Regions from separate parts of the Streptomyces hazeniae genome, predicted to be linked through region 3. Evidence: riboswitches for the same ligand, from Rfam matches in the RefSeq annotation. Region 3 holds a riboswitch; each other region holds the start of a gene.

Region 1 (6,195 bases), on a different contig from region 3:
ATCAGCCGCAACTCCGGCCGTGCGGACGGGCCGTAGACCTCGGTGTCCGGGAAGTGCGCCCCGTCGTAGACCTCCACGGCGTCGAGGGTGAAGACGGCGGTGAAGCCGTCCCGCCGCTCGATCTCCACCTCCGCGCCCTTGCGCAGCGCGCCCAGGCCGTAGAAGACGGCCGGGCCGTCGGCGGTGTCGACGTGTCCCGCGACGATCGCGGTGCCCACGGCGCCGGGCGGCGTGCCGTCCGCATACCACCCGGCGAGGTTCTCGTCCTGCGGAGGCGGCGCCTCCAGACTCCCGTCGTCGTGCAGGCCCAGGCGGGTGAGCGGGGCGGAAACCCCGATCGACGGGATGCGAACGCGCAGCGGGTCGGAGGCGCGCGGGCCGGACCGGGAGCGCTCGGGGCGGAGGCTCTCCCGGCCGCCGGTCTCCCGGCCGCCGGTCTCCCGGCCGTTCGTGTCCTGGCCTTTCGTGTCCTGGCGGTTCGTGTCCCGGCCGTTCGTGTGCGCGCCGGACGGCGTCGGGGCGGGCGTCTCGGGATCGGGGAGGGCGCGGGGGGCGTCGCGGGCGAATCCCGCCTCGGCGGGCGGCTGCGGCGGGGCCTGCCCGTCCGTGCCGTGGTCGAAGAGCCAGACGGCGGCACAGGCGGAGGCGGCGACGAGCGTCGAGACGCACGTCTCCACGCCGCGACCGCGGCGACGTGGGCGTGATGCCGCCGTCGGACCCGCCATCGGACCTCCTCGCGTGCGGGTACGTGTACGGGTGCGGGTGCGGGTGCGGGCGTCAACGGCGGTACGGTGCGGACGTCGCCGGGGCGACGCCGCACCCGTACGCCGGAACGGCCTGCCGTGGGGCTGCCCGGGTCAGCCGTCCAGTCTGCGGTGGCGACGGCGCAGGTAGAGCGCACCGCCGGCCGCGGCCACCAGGGCGAGTGAGCCGCCGGTCAGCATGGCGGAGTCCACACCCGCTCCGGCGCCCCCGACGCCGGTGTGGACGCGGCCGTGCGGCATCTTCCCGTGCCGGTCGTGCCGCCAGTCCTGCCGGTCGTCGTGGCCGTCCTTGCCGTCCCTGCCGTGCTTGCCCCAGTCGTCCCCGTGGTGGCCCCCCTTGCCGCGGTCGCCGTTCTTGTCGAACGGGTCGCCGCCGTCCCCCGGCCACTCCTTCCAGTCCTCGCCCTCCGGCCAGGAGTCCCCGGCACCGGAGCCCTTCGGAGCGCCGTCCTCCGGAGCGCCCTCGTCGGACCACTCCTTCCAGTCCTCGCCCTCCGGCCACTCGTCGCCGGCCTTCGCCTCGGCGCTGCCCGTCGCGGGCTGCCGCTCACCGGCGCGGTGCTCCGCGTCCCCGGCCGCGGGCTTCGCGGGACCGACCACGACCGTGCCGGCGAGTTCCCTCCCGTCCGTGCAGGAGCCGCCGAGCGCGTACCGGCCCGGCTTGGTGTCGCGCGTGACGCGCAGCTTGCCCTTCGCCGTCCGGGCCTCCGCGTCCCTCGGCTCCAGCCCGAGGATTCCGGCGCCCAGGGCACTGGCGTCCACTCCGGCGCTGCCGCCGGGCCCGCAGGCGTCCGTCGACAACGTGACCGTGCCGCCCGGACGCGCCGTGCCCGGGGCGACCCTGATGGCGCCGTCGTCACCGGCGGCGAAGGCGGTCGTGACGGTCGTTGCGGTTATGCCGACGACGGCCACGGACAGCGCCGCGCCGGAGAGCCGCCGAGCGACTCTCGGCCGGCGCGGCGTGGAAAACGCACGCATGAACGAACCTCCGACGATGGCGGGGTGCGCGGCGCGCGGCTGCGCCGGCGTGCTCCCGGGACGCCCCGCGTCCGCATCCGAGCCAAGTCGCATCCCCCCGGTTCCGCGCTCCGGGCGGAGCGCCCCGTCGTCGGCGCAGGTGGGCGGTGGTGCCCGTGGACGTTGCTCCATGCGGCGGACGGTGGACGGAGCGATGCCCGGGCGGCGGGACCGGGCGGGCCGGGCCAGGGGGATGTACGGGTGAACTCCGGGCCCGTACCCCCCTTGTGGGTGACACGGCTGATCCGGGCGGGTGACTTCGGGCCGGTGGGCCTCGTTGTCTCTGGCATGGCTGTGATGCTCACGCAGTGGTCGCCGGTGCCCTGGTCGGGAGAAACGGTTCCCCGTCCGGCTCTTCCGCCCCCGGCGGATGCCTCCGCGCCCACGCCCATCTACGAGACGCTCGTACGCGAGTGGTCCCTGGCCGGCCGCACCGTTCCGGGGCAGGGAGGCCGTCACGGCCGCAGCGAGCCCGTGGAGACCGGCGCGCGGTGGTGGCGCACGGAGGAGGGGCGGCCGTCCTACGGCGGCCCTTCGCCGGTGGTGCCCGGTCCTGCCGCGTACGGGGGCGCGGTGTACGGCGGCAACGGCGGTGACCTGTACGGCACTTCGCTTGAGCGGTACGGCTTCTCCGCAGAGCGGCAGGCCAACGGTACGGAGGGGTACGGCACCTCCGCCGCCCCCTACCGGAGTGTCGCGCCCTACGTGGGCGTCTCCGGTTACGGCGACGGGGGCGACGACGCGGGCGGCCGTGCAGCGGAGGCGCGACCGGCGGAGGGTGTGGCCGGCGAGACGGAGGCGGCGGCCGCCGATCCGGAGAAGGCGGAGGAGAGTCCGCCCGCGTGGGAGCGCGTGGCGATTCTCTGACGCGTCCGGGGCGGTTCGGTGCCGTGGGGCGGTGGCTGGTGGGGGGCGGGGGCGTGGGCTGCGGTCCGGGCCGACGACCCGGAAACCCATGATGTACGGGCCGCGTTCTCGGTGAACGGTGGGCACGACTCTTACTTCGCGGCCCACACATCACGGGCAAGTGTTTCCGGGCGCATCGCCCCTGCCCTCCGCCCACGCCCCCTCACGTCCGTCGCGGTCGCGGCCCGCCCGTGCGCTGGAGGGGGAGGCGTGCGGGGTCGTCTGCCCTGAGCTTCGCTCGGGTGCGCTCATGTCCGACTCGCACCGGAAGGCCGGTTCCGTGACGGAGGTTGGGGCGGGTGCGCTGACGGTCCGTTGGTGGAGGTTCGGTGTCGGCCGTCGTGATCCACTCGTGATCACCCACGGAACCGGCGTGCTGACGGGGTGTGTTGGTGCGTCCGTATTGCTCCTCGGTGGGCGGGAAGTCCCTGCCAAAGCGTAGGCAAAATCAGCGGCCCGGCTTGGTTTCCCGGCTGCGGGTCTATTAACGTTCGATAACGCAGCGCGGTCGTCACTGCCGTCACTCCAGGCGGCACCGTGCGCCGTCGCCTAATCCCGCACGTGGGTCACGCGAGTCTCACCGCTCGCGCCGACACACCGAGGGAGCCGGGGAACCACCTTTCAGGGGTGAATCGGCGGTCCCGCCCAAGGACCGCTGTAGGAGACCTTCCTGCTCCGAACCCGTCAGCTAACCCGGTAGGCGAGAAGGAAGGAAAGGAGAGCGCCCCCAGTGGCGTCCACCAGGCATGCCCCCGAGGCCCGCGACCTCTACGGAAGCGGACATGTCGGCGACACCGACCTCACCACCGAGTTCCCCCAGTTCGAGGAGTCCTTCGACGCCACCGGCGCCTACGCCGTGCCGACCGTCTACGGGCCGGAGCAGGACGGGGCGTACGACGGGTGGAACCCGACCGCCGAATCGGTGCGGCCGGTGCGCGGCCGGCACCGCGTGGCGAAGCAGCGCGGCGGGATGGCCCGCAGCGGTGCGGTGCTCGGGGTCGGCATGATCGCGGCCGTCGGCGCGGGCGGAATGGCCACGGCCAAGGACAAGCCGTCCTCCGTCACGATGGCCGACATGTCCTCCCTCGCCGGCACGGTGGCGGACGAACTGCCCAGCGAGATAGGTGACCTGGTCCCCGGCGTCGACGGTTCGGCGGACACCACGACGGTCGCCGCTCACGCGCCGCTCGCCCAGGCCGGCTTCAGCACCGAGACCGCTGCTCCGGAGGGGGACGCCGGGGAGTCCCTGCGGGCCCGCATCCTGGCGCAGGCCGCCCAGCAGCAGTCGGCCGCCGACGCCACCGTCCGCGAGGACGCCGCGGACATCGCGCGCGCGGAGGCCGCCGAGGCCGCCGCGAAGAAGGCGGAGGCCGAGCGCAAGGCCGAGGCCGAGCGCAAGCGCGAAGCCGCCGAGGAGGCCCGCCGCAAGGCCGAGGCCGCTCGGCTCGCCGAACTCGCCCGCAGCTACAGCGTGCCGCTCTCCTCGTACACGCTCAGCTCCAGCTACGGCGCCGGCGGCAGCATGTGGGAGAACGACCACACCGGCCAGGACTTCGCCGCGCAGACCGGCACCCCGGTGATGGCCGTGCACAGCGGCACCGTGAAGGAGGCCGGCTGGGCCGGCTCGTACGGCTACCGCGTCGTACTCGAACTCGACGACGGCACCGAGGTCTGGTACTGCCACCTGTCCTCGATGAACGTCTCCGCCGGGTCCGAGGTCAACACCAAGGACGTCATCGGCAACGTCGGCTCCACCGGCAACTCCACCGGACCGCACCTCCACCTGGAGGTCCGGCCGGGCGGCGGTTCGCCCGTCGACCCGCTGTCCTGGCTGCGTGGGAAGGGACTGAACGTCTGACCCTTCTGCTCCGGGATTCCTTTTCACGTCCCTGATGCAGGGACGGTGCCGCCGCCTCGTGCCCGTCGAGGCCTGTGACACCTCCTCCCCCCACCGCAGTACTCGGCGACAAGGAGGGGCGGGGCGGCGGCAACCGGGGAACCGGGGCGGGCGGCCACCGAGACTCCGGCGGTCCTGGCGGACCACCCCCCGACGCCAGGGCCGCCGGACCCTTTCTAGCGCCGGCTCAGGAGGGCTTCCAGGAGGTCGGCGGCCCGTGTGGTGCCGCCCTCCGCGCGGGCGTCCTCGCGCAGCCGGGCGGACCGTCGGGCCACCTCGGGGTCGGAGGTGAGGGCGGTCAGCGCGGCGCGCAGCGACGCGGCGTCCGCGTCCGCGGTGTCGAGGCGGCGGGCCACGCCCAGTTCGACGAGGCGGTCCGCGTTCTGGAACTGCTCCGCGCCCTGCGGCACCGCGATCATCGGCACGCCCGTGAAGAGCCCTTCGCTGCTGCCGCCCATCCCGGCGTGCGTGACGAAGGCGTCCGCCTGGCCCAGAATCGCCAACTGCGGTACCCAGGAGTGCACTTCGACGTTCACCGGGATCTCGCCCAGCTCGGACGGGTCGACGTAGCGGCCGATCTGCAGCACCACGTGCCAGCCGGGGAGGCCGCCGAAGGCGGCCAGGCACTGCCGGTAGAACTCCGGCTGCCGGGTGTACGCCGAACCGAGCGACACGAGCAGCACGTTCTCGGCCCCGGCCGGACGGGTCCACGCACCCTGGTCGGCGCGGTCCCCGAAGCAGGGCCCGACGAAACTCACCACATCGGGGTCCACGAGGTCGGCGTGCGGCTGCATCGCCCGGGGGATCATGGCCAGCGCGCGGTCGGGCAGCCCGACGAAGGACGGGCCGTCCGTCGTGGTCGCGCCGGACGCCTCGGCCCAGGCGGATACGCGGTCGAAGTACTCCTGGGCGCCGGGCAGTTGCAGCATCTGCTTCAGCACGGCCTGTTCCTCGTCGTGCCAGGCCACGTACGTCGGTGACAGCTGCACCGCGGGGCGGCCCTGCCGCTCGGCGAGGGCGCGGACGGCGTAGCCGCCGATGTCGTACAGGTAGAGGTCGGCGGGGTCGTCCTCGTACACCGCCTCGATCTGCGGGAGCACGTGCATCGCGTCGTCCAGGAAGACGCTCATCGCGCCGACCGGGTCCTCCGGCCAGTCGTTGTCGGTCACCGGGAGCGTCGAGTCGAACGGCACGAACGTGGCGCCGGTGCCGGTGACGAGGTCCGCGACGGCGTGCCCGTTGGCGTAGGTCACGCGGTGGCCGCGCGCCACCAGTTCGCGGATGATCTCCAGGCTCGGCAGCACGTGGCTGACGGCGGGCACGCCGACCATGGCGATGTGGGCGCGCGGGTGGGAGCGGGGCAGGTTCATGAGTCTCCTCGAGGATCTACGGGCGTGACGGCATCGGCCCGCGGCGAAGGCCCGGGCACGGGTGACGGTGGCGGCGCGCTGCGCCGCGCCGTCTCACTCGTAGATCTGCAGGAAGGAGTACATGCCGGCGAGGTTAGCCCGTGGCCCTCCGGGCTTCCACCGGATTTCCGCCGGGCGGCTCAGCGGCGGGGCTGACCGTAGGCGTGGCGGACGTGGAGGCGGACGACGAGGCGGCGGTCCG
Region 2 (6,195 bases), on a different contig from region 3:
GCCGCACCCGCAGGCTCCGTATCCGCAGGCTCCGTATCCGCAGAAGCAGCCCCCGCAGCAGCAGCCGGGGTGGACGCCGCCGCCCGGCGGCCAGGGCGGGCCGGGCTGGGGGCAGCAGCCCCCGGCGGCGCAGCCGCCGCACCCGCAGCAGCAGCCGGGCTGGGGGCCGCCGCCGCAGGCTCCGCAGCCGGGGCACGGGCCCTACCCCGGTCAGGGCCAGGGCGGCCACCCGGGTCAGGGGTCCGGCGGCGGGTGGTGAGCCGCGCGGTCGCGGCCTGACACGACGCCGCCCGGCGCGCCCCGGGAGGGGCGGCGCCGGGCGGCGTGCGCGGGGCGGGGGTGCCTCAGAGGGAGACGCCGTTGGCCCGCAGGTACTGGACCGGGTCGATGTCCGAGCCGTAGTCCGGGCCGGTGCGCACCTCGAAGTGCAGGTGCGGGCCGGTGCTGTTGCCGGTGGAGCCGACGGCCCCGATCTGCTGGCCGGCGCTGACGCTCTCGCCCGCCGAGACGGACAGCGAGGACAGGTGGCCGTACTGGCTGTACCGGCCGTCCTCGTGCTGGATGACGACCTGGTTGCCGTACGAACCGGCCCAGCCGGCGGAGACGACCGTGCCGTTGGCGACGGACTTCACCGTGGTGCCGGTGGAGGCGGCGAAGTCCACACCGGTGTGGTAGCCGCTGGACCAGCTGGCGCCGGTCTGGTGGTACGGGGTGCTCGTGGCGGCCTCGACCGGAGCGGAGAAGCCGCCGGCGGCGCTCTCGGCCTGGGAGGTGTCCGCGGACTCCGCGGCGGCGGAGGCCGCGTCGGAGCTGCCGGAGTCCTGCTTCGGCGCCGGAGCCTTCTTCTCGGTCTTCTCGGGCTTCTCGGCGGTCTCCTTCTTCGGCGCCTCGCTCTGCGTGGCGCCGGCGGCGGAGCCGTTCAGGCTGAGCTCCTGGCCCGGGTAGATCAGGTCCGGGTTGCCGCCGATGACCTCGCGGTTGCCGTCGTAGACGGTGTTCCAGCCGCCGTCCACGTCGTGCGCGTTGGCGATCTTGAACAGGGTGTCGCCGCTGACCACGGTGTAGCTCTCGGTCTTGGCGTCCTTCGGGGCCTTCGTGTCCCGGGCACCGGTGTCGGCCTTCGGGGCGGCCTGCTTCGGGGCCTCGGCGGTCTCGGCCTTCGAGGCGGCGGCGTCCTCGCCACCACCGTTCGGGTCGATCTGCGGGTCGCCGCTGTTCTGCTGCAGGCCGGCCTGCGGGCCGCAGTTGGGCCAGGCGCCCGGGCCCTGGAGGGCGAGCAGCTTCTCGGCGGCGGCTATCTGCTGGTCCTTGGTGGCGAGGTCGGCGCGGGGCGCGAACTCGGTGCCGCCGGCGGCCTCCCAGCTGGACTGGGTGAACTGCAGGCCGCCGTAGAAGCCGTTGCCGGTGTTGATGCTCCAGTTACCGGTGGACTCGCACTGGGCGACCTTGTCCCAGGTGTCCACGGAGGCGGCCTGGGCGCCGCCGGCGGTCACGAGCGGAAGGGCGATGCCGGCGCCGCCCGCGGTCAGGGCGAGGGCGGTGGCGCGGCGGGTGAAACGCTGCGTCTTGGAGCGACGATGACGTCCGCGTGCAGACATGGCTGTGGTCCTCTCCTACGCCTGCGAGGTGAGCTGTCGGGTTCGGGCTGGAGTTGCCCGGTCGCCTGTGCGAGCGCATGAGCGGCACTCGCTGCGACTTCACCCCAAGCCGTCCGGTGACGTACCGGCGCGGCACTTACCTTGGGTCCCCCACTCCTGCCGTTCGTGGGTCACGGGTGGCTCCTGCTCCGGGCGGCAGGACTCGGCGTCCCGGCTCAGGGCCGCCGCACGAGCGCGGCGGCGGAGGGAACCAAAACACAGGGATTCGGATTGCGGCAAGAAAGTCGGGTTTACGGACGGTCTTCACACGGGCTTCACGCCACTCCGACACGACTGTGTGCTGCTGTCCGTTTTCGCTGAGTTGTCGCGATCTTCGTATGTCGAGTGCTCAACTCGCCGCTATGAAGGGGGAGTTGAGAAAGCCCTGAATTTCGGTCCGGTGTGCGGCGCGCCCCGTCGAGACCGTGCTGTTATTCGCGTCACGCCGCGAGGAGCAGACCGCCAATATCCATACCGAAACGCCAAATGGGACGTAACGGGCTTCCCTGCGGTAATGCGTCGATCTCGTCCGGGTCTCAGTCCCGTCCGGTCCGGGGTGGCGTGGTGCCCGGGAGGCGGTACCGACGCTCGGGGCGACCCGTGGTGCCGTACCGCAGGGACACCTCGGCCTCGCCGCCGGCCGCGAAGTGCTCCAGATAGCGCCGCGCGCTCACCCGGGAGAGCCCGCTCAGCTCCGCGCACTCGGCCGCCGAGAGGTCTCCCGGCGCCTCCTTGAGCGCCCGCCGTACGAGCGCCGCGGTCTGCGCGGTCAGCCCCTTGGGGAGGGCCGGTCGCTCGCGCGGCGGCGCGGCGGCTCGCGGATCCCCGGCGGGGGAGCCGAAGACCCGGTCGACCTCCGCCTGTCCGGCCTCTCCCGCCGCAGCGAGTGCCGCCAGCTCGCGTCGCCGCTGCGCGTAGGCGAGCAGCCGCTCCCGCAGGGTCCTGCTCTCGAACGGCTTGATGATGTAGTGCACGGCCCCGCCGAGCTGGGCTCCGCGCACGGTCTCCACGTCGCGTGCGGCGGTGACCACCAGGACGTCCACCCCGGGGGCGGCGGGCGCGGTGCCCGTCGTCTCCTCGCCGGGGTCGCCCCGCAGCGCGCGCAGGACGTCCAGTCCCGACATGTCCGGCAGGTAGATGTCCAGCAGCACCAGGTCCGGGCGCAGTGCGCGCACCGCCGTCAGTGCCTCGGCGCCGGTCCGGGCCTCCCCGGCGACGGCGAATCCGGGGGTCTGCTCGACCATCGCACGGTGCAGCCGGGCGACCATGAAGTCGTCGTCCACGACGAGCACCCGCACCGTCGGCCTCTCGCCCGGTCCGTTATGTCCCGATGTGTGGTGGTGTGTCATTCCAGAGCCTCGTAGTGCACGCCCGTCAGCTCCTCGGACGCCTCCCACAGCCTCCGGGCCATCGCCGGATCCCGCGCCCAGGGCGCCCGCCAGGCTGCGCCCGGCGCGCCGCGCAGCCCCAGCAGTCGCGGCCCCACGAAGGCCCCGGGACCCACCTCCGCGGAGGTGGCGGCGTAGAGCGTGGCCGCCGCGCCCAGCTCGGCCGACGAACCGACGAGTGAGTTCGCGGCCCGCATCAGCCGCTCGCCGGTCCGGTCGCCCCTCAGCCGGGGCCCCTTGGTCTGCAGCTCGGTCGACGCGTATCCGGGGTGGGCGGCCGCCACGACCATGCCGTGCTCCCGGGTGCGGCGCGCCAGCTCCAGCGTGAAGAGCAGGTTCGCCGTCTTCGAGCGCCCGTACGCCGTCCAGCGCCGGTAGCCGCGCTCGCTGTTCAGGTCCGCCGGATCGATGCCCGAGACGACGTGCACGAGGCTGGAGACGTTCACGACCCGTGCGTCGCCGGCCGCCAGCAGCCGTTCCGTGAGCAGACCGGTGAGCGCGAAGTGCCCGAGGTGGTTGACGCCGAACTGCATCTCGAAGCCGTCGGCGGTCAGCGAGTGCGGGATCGCCATCAGCCCCGCGTTGTTGACCAGCAGGTGCAGCGGCTTGTCCGGCATCCCGGCCGCGAACTCGCGGATGCTGCCCAGGTCGGCCAGGTCCAGCCGGCGCAGCTCCGCGTGCGCCTCCGGGACCTCCGCGAGCAGCCGCTCCAGCGCCCGTTCGCCGCGCGACCGGTTCCGGCAGCCCAGCACGACGCGCGCGCCGCGCCGGGCCAGCTCGCGGGCCGTGACGTAGCCCAGACCGCTGTTCGCACCGGTCACGACCGCGGTGCGGCCGTTCTGGTCGGGAATCCTGCGTGCCGTCCAGCCCATCGCCTGCCGCGCTCCTCGCCGTGTCGCCCTGCCGCCGTCGGAGTGCCGCTGCGTGCCGCCGTCGGCGTGCCGGCCCGGTGCGTCCGCGCCGACCTGCTGTTTCGTACCCGCCCAGGGTAGAGCGGCAGGTGGGCCACGGCGAGGGCGGCGCCAGGCGTGGCGTCAGGCGGCGGGGGCCGCCGCGGAGGCCGCGGCGGGGACGGGCGACGTGCGCACCGGGAGGACCGGAACCGACACGTCCGCGTCGTCCAGGCAGCGGCCCGTGGCCAGGTCGAAGCGCTGCTTCAGCAGCGGCGACGCCACGAACGGCCGCCCCGCGTCCGAACCGGTCAGGCCCCGGGAGAGGACGTAGGCGCCGGTGAACGGGTCCCGGTTGCCGATCGCGTACGCCTTCCCCGCGCGGTCGGTGAACAGCGCGACCTGCGTGCCGTCCGGCAGCAGCGCCGCCACGCCGCGTCCGGGCACCAGGTCGCCGGGCCCGCACACCGGGTGCCAGGCGCCGCCCGCCGCCACCTCCAGCCGCTCCGGGGCGCGTGCCGGAGCGGGGGCCGAGCCGGGGGCCGTGACGAGGGCGTGCGTGCGGTGCTCGGGAGCGAGGGTCGTGGTCATGCCGGAGTCCCTTCGAGGGTGCGGACGGGGATGTCGGGACCGGACAGCAGCGTCAGGTCCGGTTTCACCTGCTCGCGCTCCGCGACGAACCGGACCGACGGGTCCGGCGCGCCGGGCGCGTTGACGAACGACACGAAGCGCCGCAGCCGCTCGGGGTCGTTCAGCGTCTCGGCCCACTCGTCGCGGTAGCCGGCGACGTGCGCGGCCATCAGCGCCTCCAGCTCGTCGCAGAGGCCGAGCGAGTCCTCCACCACGACCTCCCGCACGTGGTCCAGGCCGCCCTCGAGGCGCTCCAGCCAGGTCGAGGTGCGTTCCAGCCGGTCGGCGGTGCGGATGTAGAACATCAGGAACCGGTCGATCAGCCGGATCAGCCCGGCGTCGTCCAGGTCCTGCGCCAGCAGGTCGGCGTGCCGCGGGGTCGCGCCGCCGTTCCCCCCGACGTACAGGTTCCAGCCCTCCGCGGTCGCGATCACGCCGAAGTCCTTGCCCCTCGCCTCCGCGCACTCCCGCGCGCAGCCCGAGACGGCCGACTTCAGCTTGTGCGGCGCGCGCAACCCCCGGTAGCGCAGCTCCAGGTCGATGGCCATCCGCACGCTGTCCTGCACACCATAGCGGCACCAGGTCTGCCCGACACACGACTTCACCGTCCGCAGCGCCTTGCCGTAGGCGTGGCCGGACTCGAACCCGGCCTCCACCAGCCGCGCCCAGACCTGCGGGAGCTGGTCGACGCGGGCGCCGAACAGGTCGATCCGCTGACCACCGGTGATCTTGGTGTAGAGCCCGAAGTCGCGGGCGACCTCGCCGATGACGATCAGCTTCTCCGGGGTGATCTCGCCGCCCGGCACCCGGGGGACGATCGAGTAGGAGCCGTTGCGCTGGAGGTTGGCGAGGACGTGGTCGTTGGTGTCCTGGAGGGCGGCCTGTTCGCCGTCCAGGACGTGGCCGTCCGCACCGATGGAGGGCGCGAGCGAGGCGAGGATCGACGCCACGGCCGGCTTGCACACCTCGCAGCCGTCGCCGCTGCGCGCCGCCTCACGGCCGTGCCCGTCCAGCAGCGCGGCGAACGAGGTGATCCGCAGCGTGCGCACGATCTCGTACAGCTCGGCGCGGGTGTGCGCGAAGCAGCCGCAGAGCCCCTTGTCGACGGCGACCCCGGAGGCCTCCAGCTCCGCGTCCACGAGCTGCCCGAGCACCTTGACGCAGCTCCCGCAGCCGGTGCCGGCCCGCGTGCACTTCTTCACCGCCGGCAGGTCCGTGCAGCCGTGGTCGGTGACGGCGGCGCGGACGGCGCCCTTGGCGACGTTGTGGCAGTTGCAGACGACCGCGTCGTCCGGCAGCGCGGCGGGGCCCAGCGCGGGCGCCCCCGCCCCGGCGCCCGCGGGCAGCACCAGCGCCTCGGGCGGCACCGGCGGCACGCTGCCGGTCAGCGGGCGCAGCGTGCCGTACGCCTCGGCGTCGCCCACCAGCACGCCGCCGAGCAGCGTCCCGTCCGGGGCGATCACCAGCTTCCGGTAGACCCCCGCCCGGGAGTCGGAGTACACCACGTCCAGGCTGTCCTCGGCCGCGCCGTGCGGGTCGCCGAACGACGCGACGTCGACGCCCAGCAGCTTCAGCTTGGTGGAGGTGTCCGCACCCGTGAAATCCCTCCCGGAACGGCGGGAGAGCGCGTCGGCGGCCGTCTCCGCCATC
Region 3 (6,195 bases):
GCTGGTCGCCGTGCAGGAGTGCGACCCGGCCTGCGCGGCGGCGCTGCGGGCGGACGAGGTGCGGGACCTGTATCCGCACCGGGTGATCGTCGAAGGCGGGTCGGCGGAGGGCTCGGCGCTGCTCAGCGCGTACCCGCTGCGCAGCGCGCCGCCCGTGCCGGGGATGCTGGCCATGCCGGGGGCCGTGGTGGACGTCGGGGACCGGTCGCTGAGGTTGCAGCTCGCGCATCCGATGCCGCCGCTGCTGGAGACGATCGGGCCGTGGGAGCGCGAGCTGGGGCGGCTCGCGGACTTCGCGGACGAGCGGGCGGGCGAACCGCTGGTCATGGCGGGCGACTTCAACGCCACGCAGGACCACGCGGCGTTCCGCGCGGTGCTGGACGCGGGGCTGGGCGACGTGGCCCGCCTGGAGGGGCGGTCGCGTACGCCGACCTGGCCGACGCAGACGGCGCCGCCGCTGGGGGCGCAGATCGACCACGTGCTGGTGAGCGACGACTTCGACACCCACGGGGTGACCTTCTTCGACCTCCCGGGCTCGGACCACCGCGCGGTGCTGGCGGACATCGCCCTGCGATAGTCGGCCGGATGCCGGCCGGGTCGGCCGGAGACGGGCTGGGCGCCACGACCCGCCGTGCCCGTCGCGGTATCCGGACAGGCCGAACGGATGTGCCCCGCCCTCTTCTCGCATGTCCTTTCCGGACGCCCACGGAGATCTGGTGCAATTCCTCTCTCGTGCGCCCAGAAAGGACTTCTCACATGAGGATCGGAACGCGCATCAAGCCCGCAGCTCGCGCAGGTGTCGTGGCGGCAGCCGTCATCGGCAGCCTGGCGGCGACGGTCGCTCCCGCGGGGGCGGCTCCCGCCCGGCCCTACGGCACGGTGGTCACTCCGGCGGGGCTCAGCATCCGCGAATACCCCAGCACCGACTCCTCCGTCACCGGCGGCCTCGGCTACCGGGCACAGGTGGGACTGCGGTGCAAGGTCCGCGCGCAGAACATCGACGGCAACACGCTCTGGTACCAGCTGCGCAGCAGCGGCGACTGGGTCACCGCACGGTACGTCGACAACACCGGGTTCGTGCCCTACTGCAAGGACGTGTAACGCGGCGGCTCGACAGGACCCGAGGCACCCGCCGCTCGCAGCCCGGGCGGCGCGTGCCGTCTGCGTAGCGCCGACGGCAGCACGTCGTCCGACGCCGTCGGCACGGCGCTCAGACGGTGAGCGGCACCTCGTGGATGTGGGCGGCGGGGTGGCCGGTGCGTTCGTGGACGCGTTGCACGGCCTCGCGGGACGGGGCTTCGGACAGGCAGTAGACGACGCCGGACTCCGGGTCGGCCCAGGCGCGCTCGAAGTGCACGTTCTCCTCACCTTCGATGGCCAGGTCGGCCGCGTGGGCTTCCCTGAGTTCGTCTGCGGTGATGCCCTTCATCCCCTCGTGGACGTCCATGTAGCGGGCCATCGTGATGCACCTCCGGGGGTGGTTCCCCCCTGCGTGGGGTCGTCTCCATTCTCCTCCCGGGCGGCGGTCCGTCGCCAGCCCGCCGGGGGGCCGGCCCGATCACGCCAGACGGGCGGCGCGTACGAGCAGGTAGCGCCGCTCGGGGTCGCTCAGCGTCCGGCGTGCGGCCTCGCGGTAGGCCGCACGCGCGGCCTCGCGGTCGCCGGCCATGTCCAGCAGGTGGCCGCGGGCGGCGGCGAGACGGTGGCCGCGGGCCAGGTACGGGTCGTCGCGGAGCGTGTCCAGCAGTGCGAGGCCGAACTCGGGCCCGCGCACCATGGCGACCGCGACGGCGTGGTTGAGCCGGACGACCGGGCTGGGCCAGGTGCGGTCGAGTACGTCGTAGAGGGCGAGGATCTGCGGCCAGTCGGTGGTGTCGGCGTCGGCGGCCTCGTCGTGGAGGGCCGCGATGGCGGCCTGCACCTGGTAGGGGCCGGGGCGGGTGTGCCGCAGGGCGTACTCGACCAGCGCGGTGCCCTCCTCGATCTGCGCCGTGTCCCAGCGGGCCCGGTCCTGCTCGGCCAGCGGCACCAGCTCGCCGGAGGGACCCGTGCGGGCGGCGCGGCGGGCGTCGGTGAGCAGCATCAGCGCGAGCAGCCCGGCGACCTCGCCGTCCTCGGGGAGCAGGCTGCGCAGCAGCCGGGTGAGGCGGACGGCCTCGGCGGCGAGGTCGTCGCGCAGCAGTTCCGTCCCGGAGGAGGCGGTGTAGCCCTCGTTGAAGATCAGGTAGAGGACCTGGAGGACGACGGCGAGCCGGTCCTGCCGCTCCTCCTCGGGCGGGGTGCGGAAGTGGGCGCCGGAGGCCCTGATCCGCTGCTTGGCGCGGTTGATCCGCTGCGCCATGGTCGCCTCGGGCACCAGGTGGGCGCGGGCGATCTCCGCCGTGGTGAGGCCGCCGACGGCGCGGAGGGTCAGGGCGACCTGCGCGGACGGTGTGAGCTCCGGGTGGCAGCACAGGAAGAGCAGGCTGAGCGTGTCGTCGTCGGACGGGGCGGCGTCCTCACCGGGTGGCGGGACGACGAGCGCGTCCGGCGGGGCCAGGGCGGCGTCCGCCTCCTCGCGGCGGCGGCGTGCGGAGTCGCTGCGGAGCTGGTCGGTGAGGCGGCGGGAGGCGACGCGGATGAGCCAGCCGCGCGGGTTCTCGGGCCGGCCCTCGGCCGGCCACTGCACGGCGGCGGCGAGCAGCGCCTCCTAGACGGCGTCCTCGGCTGCGTCGAAGTGGCCGTAGCGGCGGACCAGCGCGCCGAGGACCTGCGGCGCGTGGCGGCGCAGCAGGTCCTCGATGCGGGGGTCGGTGGTCACGCCTGGTCCGGCGGCCCGTCCGGGACGGGGCGGACGACGACCGCCGGCTCCGGGTCGGAGCCCTCCGGAACGGGGCAGGAGTAGGCACGGGCGGCGATCTCGTAGGCGCGCTCCGGGGTCTCCACGTCCACGATCCAGTAGCCCGCGAGCACCTCCTTGGTCTCGCCGAAGGGCCCGTCGGAGACCACGGGGCGGCCGTCCTTGTCTGCGGTGACCAGACGGGTCTGGGACGGCTCCGCCAGTCCCTGGGCGTCGACCCATTCACCGGACGCGACGAGGTCCTGGTTGAGCTTCTCCATGTGCTGGAACATGGCCTTGAGCTCGGACTCCGACCAGGCGGGGGCTCCCGGGGAGGGGTTTCCGCTCATGGCGTCGTAGTACTTCTGGGCTGACATCAGCATCAGCATGTACTTCATGGTCTGACTCCTTCGTCGGGGGCTCCCCTGCGGGTGCCTCTCACCGGAGACGTCGGAGCGGTGCGGCGTGTCTCGACGTCGCGGGGGAAGAAATCCCGGAAGAACTTCGGGCACCGCTCTCGACCGGATCACGGCCCGGTCACGGGCCCATTATCGCGGCCCGGCGCCCACCGCGCCCGGTAACACGCGGTTTCCCCGGAGCGAGCGGTACCCCAGCCCACGGCCACTGCGACCGCCGTCCTGCACAGGTCGCGCGCGAGGGCGGGACGCACGGGCGGAAGGGCGTCGCGCGTGCGTCACCGTGGACGGAGGTGACAGGCAAAACAGGCAAGTCCGACATGCACCCTCTCCACGCTTCCCTCGCACGACCAACACCGCTCCACGGCAGGAGAGCTGGAAATAGGTGGATATAAGGAACACCCCAAGTCCCTTGTGGCGGGACTCACATCGCGCCATGGCCGATCTTGGGAACCGGGACGCCCCAGGATGCGTCGCGCGGCCAAATCGCCTGCGGTGCCTGACGATTAGGAAATCCCGGGGATTCACCGCTCTCACGCTCGGAAAATGCTTCATCGCAAAGCGTCGAGGAACACCGGCCGGTAAAGATCGCAGACGCGAAGGTCACCTTTTCCCGCAGCTTGTCTCCGCCGAATCGGCTGTGGTCCTATGTGCTCGCTTCCGCACGTCATGGCGGAGGTTCCCGCGCCGGGACGCCGAATCCTGCCGACCGGCACCAGGGAAAAGCGCAGTAGTCAGCAACGGCAGGAGCGGGGGAACCAGGTAAGCGCCGCGCCGCACGACGGCCGGCTTGGGGTGAAGCCATGCCTCATCGCGCCCCCACGCGACGGGACATGGCCGGGCAACTCTTCTCGCCCGAATCCGACAGCTCACCTCGCAGGCGTAGGAGAGGATTCACCACCATGTCCCGTGGCCGTCACCGCCGCCCGCGTCATCTGTTCAACGCCCGCAAGGTCTCCCGCCTTTCCGTCGCGCTCGCCGCCGGCGGCGCCGTCGCCGCGCCGATCGCCGCAGCGGGCACCGCCCAGGCCGCCCCCGCCTCCGCGCCGGCCGCCGCCAACGTGAAGACCGTCAAGGCCGGCGCCAAGGCGGAGCAGACCGCCGCCGCCGAGAGCTACACCGTCGCCTCCGGCGACACCCTCTTCAAGATCGCCAACGCGCACGACGTGAAGGGCGGCTGGCAGACCGTCTACGAGGCCAACAAGGAGACGGTCGGCGGGAACCCGGACCTGATCCACCCCGGTCAGGAGCTGACCCTCGAGGCCGCGTCGGCCCAGAAGGGCGGCGAGGCCCAGCAGTCCTCCACCGAGACCTCCGGCGAGTCGGCCGACCAGGCCACCTACCCGGACAACCTGGACGGCTGGATCCGCGAGGCGCTGGCCATCATGGAGCAGGAGGGCATCCCGGGCTCCTACGACGGCATCCACCGCAACATCATCCGTGAGTCCGGCGGTGACCCGAGCGCCATCAACAACTGGGACATCAACGCCCAGAACGGCACGCCGTCCATCGGCCTGCTCCAGGTCATCAAGCCCACCTTCGACGCCTACCACGTCGAGGGCACGGCCTACGACCAGTACGACCCGGTCGCCAACATCGTCGCCGCCTGCAACTACGCGGCCGACCGCTACGGCAGCATCGACAACGTCAACGGCCCCTACTGAGCCTGACGTTCGAGGGTCACTCGACGGCCGCCTCCCACCGGCGTGCAGGTGGGAGGCGGCTTTCGTCGTGCCCGGGGGCGGCGCGCGGCAGCGGTCGGGAGCCGTCGCGGCAGCCGGGCTGCGCCGCCGAGTTCAGGCGACGGAGCCGATCGGCCGGGCCCCGCCGCGGGCCCCGGGACCATCGTGGTGGATCGGGGTGTGGGCCCCGGTCAGCGGCAGCCCGGAGCCGCCGCGGCGGCTGGCGACGATCTCCGCGGCGATGGACACCGCCGTCTCCTCGGGTGTGCGCGCGCCCAGGTCCAGGCCGATGGGCGAGCACAGCCGGGCGAGTTCGAGTTCGGTGACGCCCGCCGCGCGCAGCCGGGCGAGACGGTCCTCGTGGGTGCGGCGCGAGCCCATCGCCCCCACGTAGGCGACCGGCAGCCGCAGGGCACGCTCCAGCAGCGGGATGTCGAACTTGGCGTCGTGGGTGAGGACGCACACCACCGTGCGGGCGTCGACCTCGGTGGCGTCCAGGTAGTCGTGCGGCCAGTCGACGACCACCTCGTCCGCGTCCGGGAAGCGCGCCGCCGTGGCGAACACCGGACGGGCGTCGCAGACCGTGACGCGGTAGCCGAGGAACCTCCCCGCCCGGACCAGCGCCGCGGCGAAGTCGATCGCGCCGAACACCAGCATGCGCGGCGCCGGCACGCTCGACTCCACCAGCAGGGTGAGGGGTGCGCCGCAGCGGCTCCCCTCCGCCCCGATGCCGAGGGTGGCGGTGCGCCCGGCGTCCAGCAGGGCGCGCGCCTCGGCGGCGGCCGTACGGTCCAGGCCGGGGTGCCCGCCGAGGGTTCCCGCGGCACCGGACGCGCCGTCGCCGTGACCGGGCCCCTGACCGTCGCCGTGACCCTCACCGCTGTCGTCGTCCGGGCGGACGAGAAGCGCCCGCCCCAGGAGCTCCGGCGGACCGGCCACCACACGGGCGAGGGCCGCGGAGCCGCCGCGCGTCGCCGCGGCCGCGGCCGCCGCGTACGTCTCCCGCCACGGCGCGTCCGCGCGCACCGGCACGACCAGCACGTCGATGACGCCGCCGCAGGTCAGACCCACGGCGAAGGCGTCGTCGTCGCTGTAGCCGAAGCGCTCCGTGACGGGCCGGCCGTCCCGGAGCGCCTCGGCGCACAGCTCGTAGACCGCGCCCTCGACGCAGCCGCCGGACACGCTGCCGACCGCGGTGCCCCCGGCGTCCACGGCGAGCGCCGCGCCGGGCTGCCGGGGCGCGCTGCCGCTGACGGCCACCACCGTGGCCACGGCGAAG

What was found. A riboswitch is a leader RNA that binds a small molecule or an ion and turns the genes downstream of it on or off. The one in region 3 is predicted to bind cyclic di-AMP.
Region 1: linked by a shared signal. The riboswitch ahead of RM572_RS13550 (M23 family metallopeptidase) and the one ahead of RM572_RS16805 (transglycosylase SLT domain-containing protein) in region 3 are both predicted to bind cyclic di-AMP.
Region 2: linked by a shared signal. The riboswitch ahead of RM572_RS01255 (transglycosylase family protein) and the one ahead of RM572_RS16805 (transglycosylase SLT domain-containing protein) in region 3 are both predicted to bind cyclic di-AMP.

Annotation. Positions count from the first base shown of each region.
Region 1 is NZ_JAVREQ010000010.1:134,099-140,293, forward strand. It holds gene RM572_RS13535 (class F sortase) at 1-677, opposite strand, end outside; gene RM572_RS13540 (hypothetical protein) at 858-1,742, opposite strand; gene RM572_RS13545 (hypothetical protein) at 2,070-2,648, shown strand; cyclic di-AMP (ydaO/yuaA leader) riboswitch at 3,265-3,405, shown strand; gene RM572_RS13550 (M23 family metallopeptidase) at 3,418-4,545, shown strand; gene RM572_RS13555 (macrolide family glycosyltransferase) at 4,761-5,954, opposite strand; gene RM572_RS13560 (PPOX class F420-dependent oxidoreductase) at 6,134-6,195, opposite strand, start outside.
Region 2 is NZ_JAVREQ010000001.1:222,872-229,066, reverse strand. It holds gene RM572_RS01260 (hypothetical protein) at 1-259, shown strand, start outside; gene RM572_RS01255 (transglycosylase family protein) at 345-1,598, opposite strand; cyclic di-AMP (ydaO/yuaA leader) riboswitch at 1,604-1,786, opposite strand; gene RM572_RS01250 (response regulator) at 2,174-2,986, opposite strand; gene RM572_RS01245 (oxidoreductase) at 2,983-3,897, opposite strand; gene nirD (nitrite reductase small subunit NirD) at 4,060-4,506, opposite strand; gene nirB (nitrite reductase large subunit NirB) at 4,503-6,195, opposite strand, start outside.
Region 3 is NZ_JAVREQ010000014.1:120,265-126,459, forward strand. It holds gene RM572_RS16780 (endonuclease/exonuclease/phosphatase family protein) at 1-577, shown strand, start outside; gene RM572_RS16785 (SH3 domain-containing protein) at 757-1,101, shown strand; gene RM572_RS16790 (SCO4226 family nickel-binding protein) at 1,211-1,459, opposite strand; partial or broken gene RM572_RS16795 (RNA polymerase sigma factor) at 1,559-2,800, opposite strand; gene RM572_RS16800 (YciI family protein) at 2,797-3,216, opposite strand; cyclic di-AMP (ydaO/yuaA leader) riboswitch at 3,951-4,132, shown strand; gene RM572_RS16805 (transglycosylase SLT domain-containing protein) at 4,137-4,898, shown strand; gene RM572_RS16810 (XdhC family protein) at 5,031-6,195, opposite strand, start outside.